DNA from 2 places in the Streptomyces europaeiscabiei genome. Region 2 is predicted to be linked to the other one. Evidence: riboswitches for the same ligand, from Rfam matches in the RefSeq annotation. Region 2 holds a riboswitch; the other holds the start of a gene.
The links. A riboswitch is a leader RNA that binds a small molecule or an ion and turns the genes downstream of it on or off. The one in region 2 is predicted to bind glycine.
Positions count from the first base shown of each region.

Region 1: it holds a riboswitch for glycine, as region 2 does, so the genes downstream of both, gcvP (aminomethyl-transferring glycine dehydrogenase) here and gcvT (glycine cleavage system aminomethyltransferase GcvT) in region 2, are expected to answer to the same signal.

Region 1 is NZ_CP107841.1:1,767,476-1,770,876, reverse strand. It holds gene OG858_RS07525 (DNA polymerase IV) at 1-715, shown strand, start outside; gene OG858_RS07520 (PRC-barrel domain-containing protein) at 885-1,253, opposite strand; glycine riboswitch at 1,379-1,475, shown strand; gene gcvP (aminomethyl-transferring glycine dehydrogenase) at 1,648-3,401, shown strand, end outside.
Region 2 is NZ_CP107841.1:7,302,613-7,306,013, reverse strand. It holds gene OG858_RS32080 (enhanced serine sensitivity protein SseB) at 1-409, opposite strand, end outside; gene OG858_RS32075 (AAA family ATPase) at 591-1,259, opposite strand; glycine riboswitch at 1,483-1,579, shown strand; glycine riboswitch at 1,580-1,705, shown strand; gene gcvT (glycine cleavage system aminomethyltransferase GcvT) at 1,741-2,868, shown strand; gene gcvH (glycine cleavage system protein GcvH) at 3,043-3,401, shown strand, end outside.

The sequences.
Region 1 (3,401 bases), 5.5 Mb from region 2:
CGAGGTCGTTCGGCTGCTGGGAAAGGCCCATGGGCACGGGCTGTACGCGATGGCGCTGGCGCGGGACGACCGGGCGGTGGTGGCCGAGCGGGACACGAAGTCGGTGTCGGTGGAGGACACGTACGACGTGGACATCCATGACCGGGTGCGGGTCCGGATGGAGGTGCAGCGGCTTGCGGACCGGTGCGTGCGGAGGTTGCGGGGGGCCGGGCTGTCGGGCCGGACGATCGTGTTGAAGGTGCGGCGGTACGACTTTTCGACGCTGACCCGGTCGGAGACGTTGCGTGGGCCCACGGACGACCCTGCGGTGGTGCGGGAGGCGGCGGCGCGGCTGCTGGAGGCCGTGGACACGACGGGTGGGGTGCGGTTGCTGGGGGTGGGGGTGAGCGGGCTCGCCGACTACACGCAGGAGGACTTGTTCGCGCAGGCGGCGGGGGAACCGGAGCCCGTGGAGGAAGAGGCCGGGGCCGCTGCGGAGGTGCCCGCGGTGGAGGAGAGCGCGGGTGCGGAGCGGCAGTGGAGGGCCGGACATGACGTACGGCATACCGAGTACGGGCATGGGTGGGTGCAGGGGAGCGGGCTGGGGCGGGTGACCGTGCGGTTCGAGACGCCGCTCGACGTGGGGCCGGGGCGGGTGCGGACCTTCAGGACGGGCGATCCGGCGCTGGAGCCGGCGGAGCCGTTGCCGCTGGTGCCGGACGGGGTGCGGGGCTGAGGCGGGCGGGGACCGCCTGTCCTGTCTGCGCCGCCGTCGTGGAGCGCCGGTGGGGCGGGCCGGAGGAGGGCGTGAGGAAGCGACGTGAGGGAGGGCCCGGCCAGGCAGGCGAAGTCAAGGAGCGTGGGGAAGGGGGAGGAGAGGCCACGGACTCCCCCGGTGCCATCGGTCAGACGTCTTCCTGCCCCGCGACGTTTCCGAAGTTGCGGTCCATGGGTGGGGGCGGGGCTATGTCCAGGCCGTAGTGGTGGTAGAGCTGGAGTTCTTGCTCCGGGGAGAGGTGGCGGCCTACGCCGAAGTCGGGGGCGTCCTTGATGAGGGTGCGGTCGAAGGGGACATGGAGGGTGCCTTCGATCAGTTCGCTGGGCTCCAGGGGGACGAAGGCGTCACGGCCGAAGAACCCCATGCGTATCGCGGCCCACTCGGGGATGCCGGTGGCGTCGTCCAGGTAGACCTCGTCCACGGTGCCGATCTTGCTGCCCTTGCGGTCGAACGCCTTGCGGCCGATCAGGTTGCGCGGATCGATGTCGGTCTGCACGGGCCCTCCAAGTGGTTCGCAGAGGAGTCGCAAATCATCCCTCACCCCTACGAAAAGGCACAACGGGGAAGGTGGCCACTCGAAGACTCGTGCGTGGGTCGCGCTGATACCCTGGCAGCGGCTGCTGACCCCGTGCGGGAGAGTCCTCCGGACACCATCCGGAGGCGCCGAAGGAGCAACTCCTCCCCGGAATCTCTCAGGCTCACGTACCGCACGGACGAGGTCACTCTGGAAAGCAGAGCGGGTGTCACGGCTTCCGCTCTCACCGACGGTGAAAGCCGGTTCGTTCCTGGACCGGTGAAGCTCTCAGGTTGAGATGACAGAGGGGGAGGCCGTCGGGGCGCCCGTGCCGTGGTGCCCCTCGAAGGTCGTGTCAGACCAGGAGGCCTCCGCAATGACCGCCCATCGCATTCCGCTCTCCGAGCTCGAACAGGGAATCCCCTTCGAGCGGCGCCATATCGGCCCAGATGTCGAGGCGCGGGCCAAGATGCTCGCGCACGTCGGGTACGGCTCGCTCGACGAGCTGACGGCGGCCGCGGTCCCGGAAGTGATCAAGAACGCCGAGGCGCTGGACCTTCCCGGCGCGCGGACCGAGGCCGAGGTGCTCGCCGAGCTGCGTTCGCTCGCGGACCGCAACCAGGTGCTCGGCTCGATGATCGGGCTCGGGTACTACGGGACGTTCACGCCGCCCGTCATCCTGCGGAATGTCATGGAGAACCCGGCCTGGTACACCGCTTACACGCCGTACCAGCCCGAGATCTCCCAAGGGCGACTCGAGGCTCTTCTCAATTTCCAGACCATGGTGGCCGAGCTGACCGGTCTGCCCACCTCCGGGGCCTCCCTGCTGGACGAGGGCACTGCTGCCGCCGAGGCCATGGCGTTGTCCCGCCGTATGGGGAAGAACAAGAAGGGGCTCTTCCTCGTCGACGCGGACGTGCTGCCGCAGACGATCGCCGTGATCGAGACCCGTGCAGAGCCGACCGGCGTCGAGGTCGTCGTCGCCGACCTCGGCGCGGGGATTCCGGCCGACATCGCCGGGCGGGAGATCAACGGGGTGCTGCTCCAGTACCCGGGCGCCTCCGGTGTCGTACGGGATCTGAAGCCTGTCATCGAGCAGGCGCACGCACTCGGCGCGCTCGTGACCGTCGCCGCCGATCTGCTGGCGCTGACGCTGCTCGCGTCCCCCGGTGAGCTGGGCGCCGACATCGCGGTCGGGACGACGCAGCGGTTCGGTGTGCCGATGGGCTTCGGTGGGCCGCACGCGGGCTACATGGCCGTGCAGGAGAAGTTCGCACGCAGCCTGCCCGGACGGCTCGTCGGGGTCTCCGTGGACGTGGACGGGCACAAGGCGTACCGGCTCGCCCTGCAGACGCGGGAGCAGCACATCCGCCGGGAGAAGGCGACCAGCAACATCTGCACGGCGCAGGTGCTGCTCGCCGTGATGGCCGGTATGTACGCCGTTTACCACGGGCCGGAGGGGCTGCGGACCATCGCCGGGCGTACCCACCGGTACGCCACCGTGCTCGCCGCGGGGCTCGCGGCCGGTGGGATCGAGGTCGTGCACGGGGCGTACTTCGACACGCTCACCGTGCGGGTGCCGGGGCGGGCCGGTGAGGTGGTGGCCGCCGCGCGGGAACATGGCGTGAATCTGCACCTCGTGGACGCCGACCTGGTGTCGATCTCCTGCGACGAGACCACGACGCGGGCGCAGCTGGGCGCCGTGTGGACCGCCTTCGAGGTGGAGGGGGACGTCGAGGCCCTCGACGCCGCCGCCGCGGACACGCTGCCCGAGGGGCTGCTGCGGTCGGACGACTACCTCACGCACCCGGTGTTCCACGAGTACCGCTCCGAGACCGCGATGCTGCGCTACCTGCGCCGGCTCGCCGACCGGGACTACGCGCTGGACCGGGGCATGATCCCGCTGGGCTCCTGCACGATGAAGCTCAACGCGACCACCGAGATGGAGCCGGTGACGTGGCCGGAGTTCGGGCAGCTGCACCCGTTCGCGCCCGCCGGGCAGGCGCAGGGGTATCTCACGCTCATCCGTGAGCTGGAGGAGGGGTTGGCGGAGGCCACCGGGTACGACAAGGTGTCGCTGCAGCCGAACGCGGGTTCGCAGGGTGAGCTGGCCGGTCTGCTGGCCGTACG
Region 2 (3,401 bases):
GGCACAGCTCGGCCACGGCGGGCGGCGGCAACGGCATACCGACGACACCGTCCGGGTTCAGGGCGAGGCCGATCTGCGGGGGCAGGCCGCGCGCGAACTCGACGGCCGGGGCGATCGTGAACGACATGTGACTGCCGGCGACCTGGCGGAACTGCTCCTCGGAGCTGAAGACCGGCACATACGCCTGGCCGTCGAACTCCATCGTGGGCAGATCGAGCTGACCGCTCTGCGGCCCGCCGCCCTCCGGCAGCGGCACCCAGACGAAGCTGCGGGCCAGCACCTCCACGATCCGCGCCCCGGCCTGGGGCACGCCGAGCGACGCGGACAGCACCTCCTCGAGCTCGTTGCCGGGCCACCCGCCGTGCCCGTGGGGATGTGCCTGTGCCGGAAAGTCCGCCGGGAAGTCCATCTGCTGCCTACCGCTTTGCTCCGTGATGCTGTTGTCCCTGCACCTTAATGCCACCGACTCGCCGGGGCGCCCCTCAAGGAACGCGGGACAGCGCCGACCGGCGGCTCGGCCGCGTGGGCGCGACCAGCCACGCCGTACCCGCGGTCCGCGACGCACAGCACCCCCGACGCTCTCCCGGATCTCACCCCCCGAAGTCGATCCGCTTCAAGACGTCCGCCGCGGCCCGATCGATGATCACCGCTGCCCCGCACCCCTCCGGCAGCCTGCCCCGCTCCGCCGCCCGCAGCAGCTGCCTCATCGCCCCCCTGTGCCGGGCGAAGGCGTACCGCGACACGCCCCTTCCCCGCTCCCGCTGCCCGTCCCGCGCCTCGTCGGGCGTCACGTCGAGCAACAGCAGATGCAGGGTGCCGCCCCGCCTTCTGGCCTCACGCGCGAGCCAACTTCGTACCCACGCCTGCGCCCCGCAGTCGTGCACGACGACGCCCTCCCCCGAGCGGAGGGCACGCCGCAGGCCCGCGTAGTGCGCGAGGCGCACGAAGGGCCGGTAGGCCGCGTACGGCAGGTGGCGGGCGAAGCGCGCGTCGAAGCGGTCCCGGGTGTCCTGGGAGTCGATCCGGACGCCGGGCACGGACCGCCGCATCAGCGTCGACTTGCCGCTGCCCGGGAGCCCGGTGACCACCACCAGGTCGTCCGGTCCGAAGGACAGTCCGTGGGGGCTCCGCCCAGCACGCTCCCTGAGGTCGCGGACGACCGGCCTCGGGAACGGGCCGCACGCCTCACCGGCCGGTACGACGGGCTGCTTGGGCATGGCGATGCCCGAAGTGGTCGCGTACGCCGTGGTCCTGTTCACCGTGATCGTCCTCCCCAGGGGAATGGGTATGGAGTCCCATCCCCACAGACCGTAAAGAAAAGGTAATGCCCGATCCCTCCTGGTTCAGTCCTCGTATGGCCACAAGACTGCTACGGACCGCTGTGTCTGCCTGTGCTCGTCGTGTCCCCACCTGTGAAAGGTCCCCCTGCCGCACCACGTCGATGCGTGCAATGATGTGCGCGCCAACTGCATACCGGCCGCTTGAATCCGCGCGGGAGAGCTCCCAGCAGTCTCGCTGGGGCGCCGAAGGAGCAAGTCCCTCCCTTGAATCTCTCAGGCTCAGATACCGCGTGGGCGAGGCACATCTGAAAAGCGGGCCGCACCTCTTCTTGCGCAGAGGACGGCTCCACCCAAGGTGCAAACCATGACCACCAGTACGTGCGGTCGTGGTGAACCTCTCAGGTTCCGATGACAGATGGGGAGGATCGCCCTCGCCTGTCATGCCCTGGGAGCAGAACCGATGAGCAGTAGCCCCACCGCTGGATCGCGCCGTACCGCGCTCGATGCCCTGCATCGCTCGCTCGGTGCGACGATGACCGACTTCGCAGGCTGGGACATGCCCCTGCGCTACGGCTCCGAACGCGACGAGCACACCGCCGTCCGCACGAAGGCCGGCCTCTTCGACCTCTCCCACATGGGCGAGATCACCGTCTCCGGCCCGCAGGCCGCCTCGCTGCTCGATCACGCGCTGGTCGGCAACATCGGCGGTGTGAAGCCCGGCCGCGCCCGCTACACCATGATCTGCCGCGAGGACGGCGGCATCCTCGACGACCTGATCGTCTACCGCCTGGGCGAGACCGAGTACATGGTCGTCGCGAACGCCTCCAACGCCCAGGTCGTGCTGGACGCGCTCGTCGAGCGTTCCGCCGGGTTCGACGCCGAGGTGCGGGACGACCGGGACGCGTACGCGCTGCTCGCCGTCCAGGGCCCCGAGTCGCCCGGCATCCTGGCCGCCCTCACCGACGCCGACCTCGACGGTCTGAAGTACTACGCGGGGCTGCCCGGCACGGTCGCCGGGGTCCCCGCGCTGATCGCCCGGACCGGGTACACCGGTGAGGACGGCTTCGAGCTGTTCGTGAAGCCGGAGCACGCCGTCGAGCTGTGGCAGGCGCTGACCAAGGCGGGCGAGGGCGCGGGCCTGGTGCCCTGCGGGCTGTCCTGCCGGGACACGCTGCGCCTGGAGGCGGGCATGCCGCTGTACGGTCACGAGCTGACCACCGAGCTGACGCCGTTCGACGCCGGGCTCGGGCGCGTCGTGAAGTTCGAGAAGGAGGGCGACTTCGTCGGGCGTACGGCGCTGACTGCGGCCGCCGAGCGCGCCGCCTCGGCCCCGCCCCGCGTCCTCGTCGGCCTGGTCGCCGAGGGCCGCCGGGTGCCGCGCGCCGGATACCCGGTCGTCGCCGACGGCAAGGTGATCGGCGAGGTCACCTCCGGCGCTCCCTCCCCGACGCTGGGCAGGCCGATCGCCATGGCGTACGTCGACGCCACGCACGCCGCGCCGGGCACGGCCGGTGTGGGCGTGGACATCCGGGGCAGCCACGAGCCGTACGAGGTCGTGGCGCTGCCGTTCTACAAGCGGCAGAAGTGACACCTTCGTAGTCGTCCGCCCGTAGTCGTGTGCGAGGTCGTACACGTAGTCGTTCGGAAGCGGCACCCGTGTGGACCCCGAGAGTGACACTGGGCACATCCGCGCTGCTCAACAGCGGTTTCAGCAGTCCCCCCCCTTCCTCACCACTCCCCCGCGTACAGGAGAATTCAGGCCATGAGCAACCCCCAGCAGCTGCGTTACAGCAAGGAGCACGAGTGGCTGTCGGTCGCCGAGGACGGCGTCTCGACGGTCGGCATCACGGAGTTCGCGGCGAACGCGCTCGGCGATGTCGTCTACGCCCAGCTTCCCGAGGTGGGCTCCACCGTGGCCGCGGGCGAGACCTGCGGCGAACTGGAGTCCACGAAGTCGGTCAGCGACCTGTACTCACCGGTCTCCGGTGAGATCACCGAGATCAACGAGGACGTCGTCAACGACCCGTCGCTGGTGAACACCGCCCCGTTCGAGGGCGGCTGGCTGTTCAAGGTACGAGTCGCGCAGGAGCCGGACGACCTGCTCACCGCCGACGAGTACGT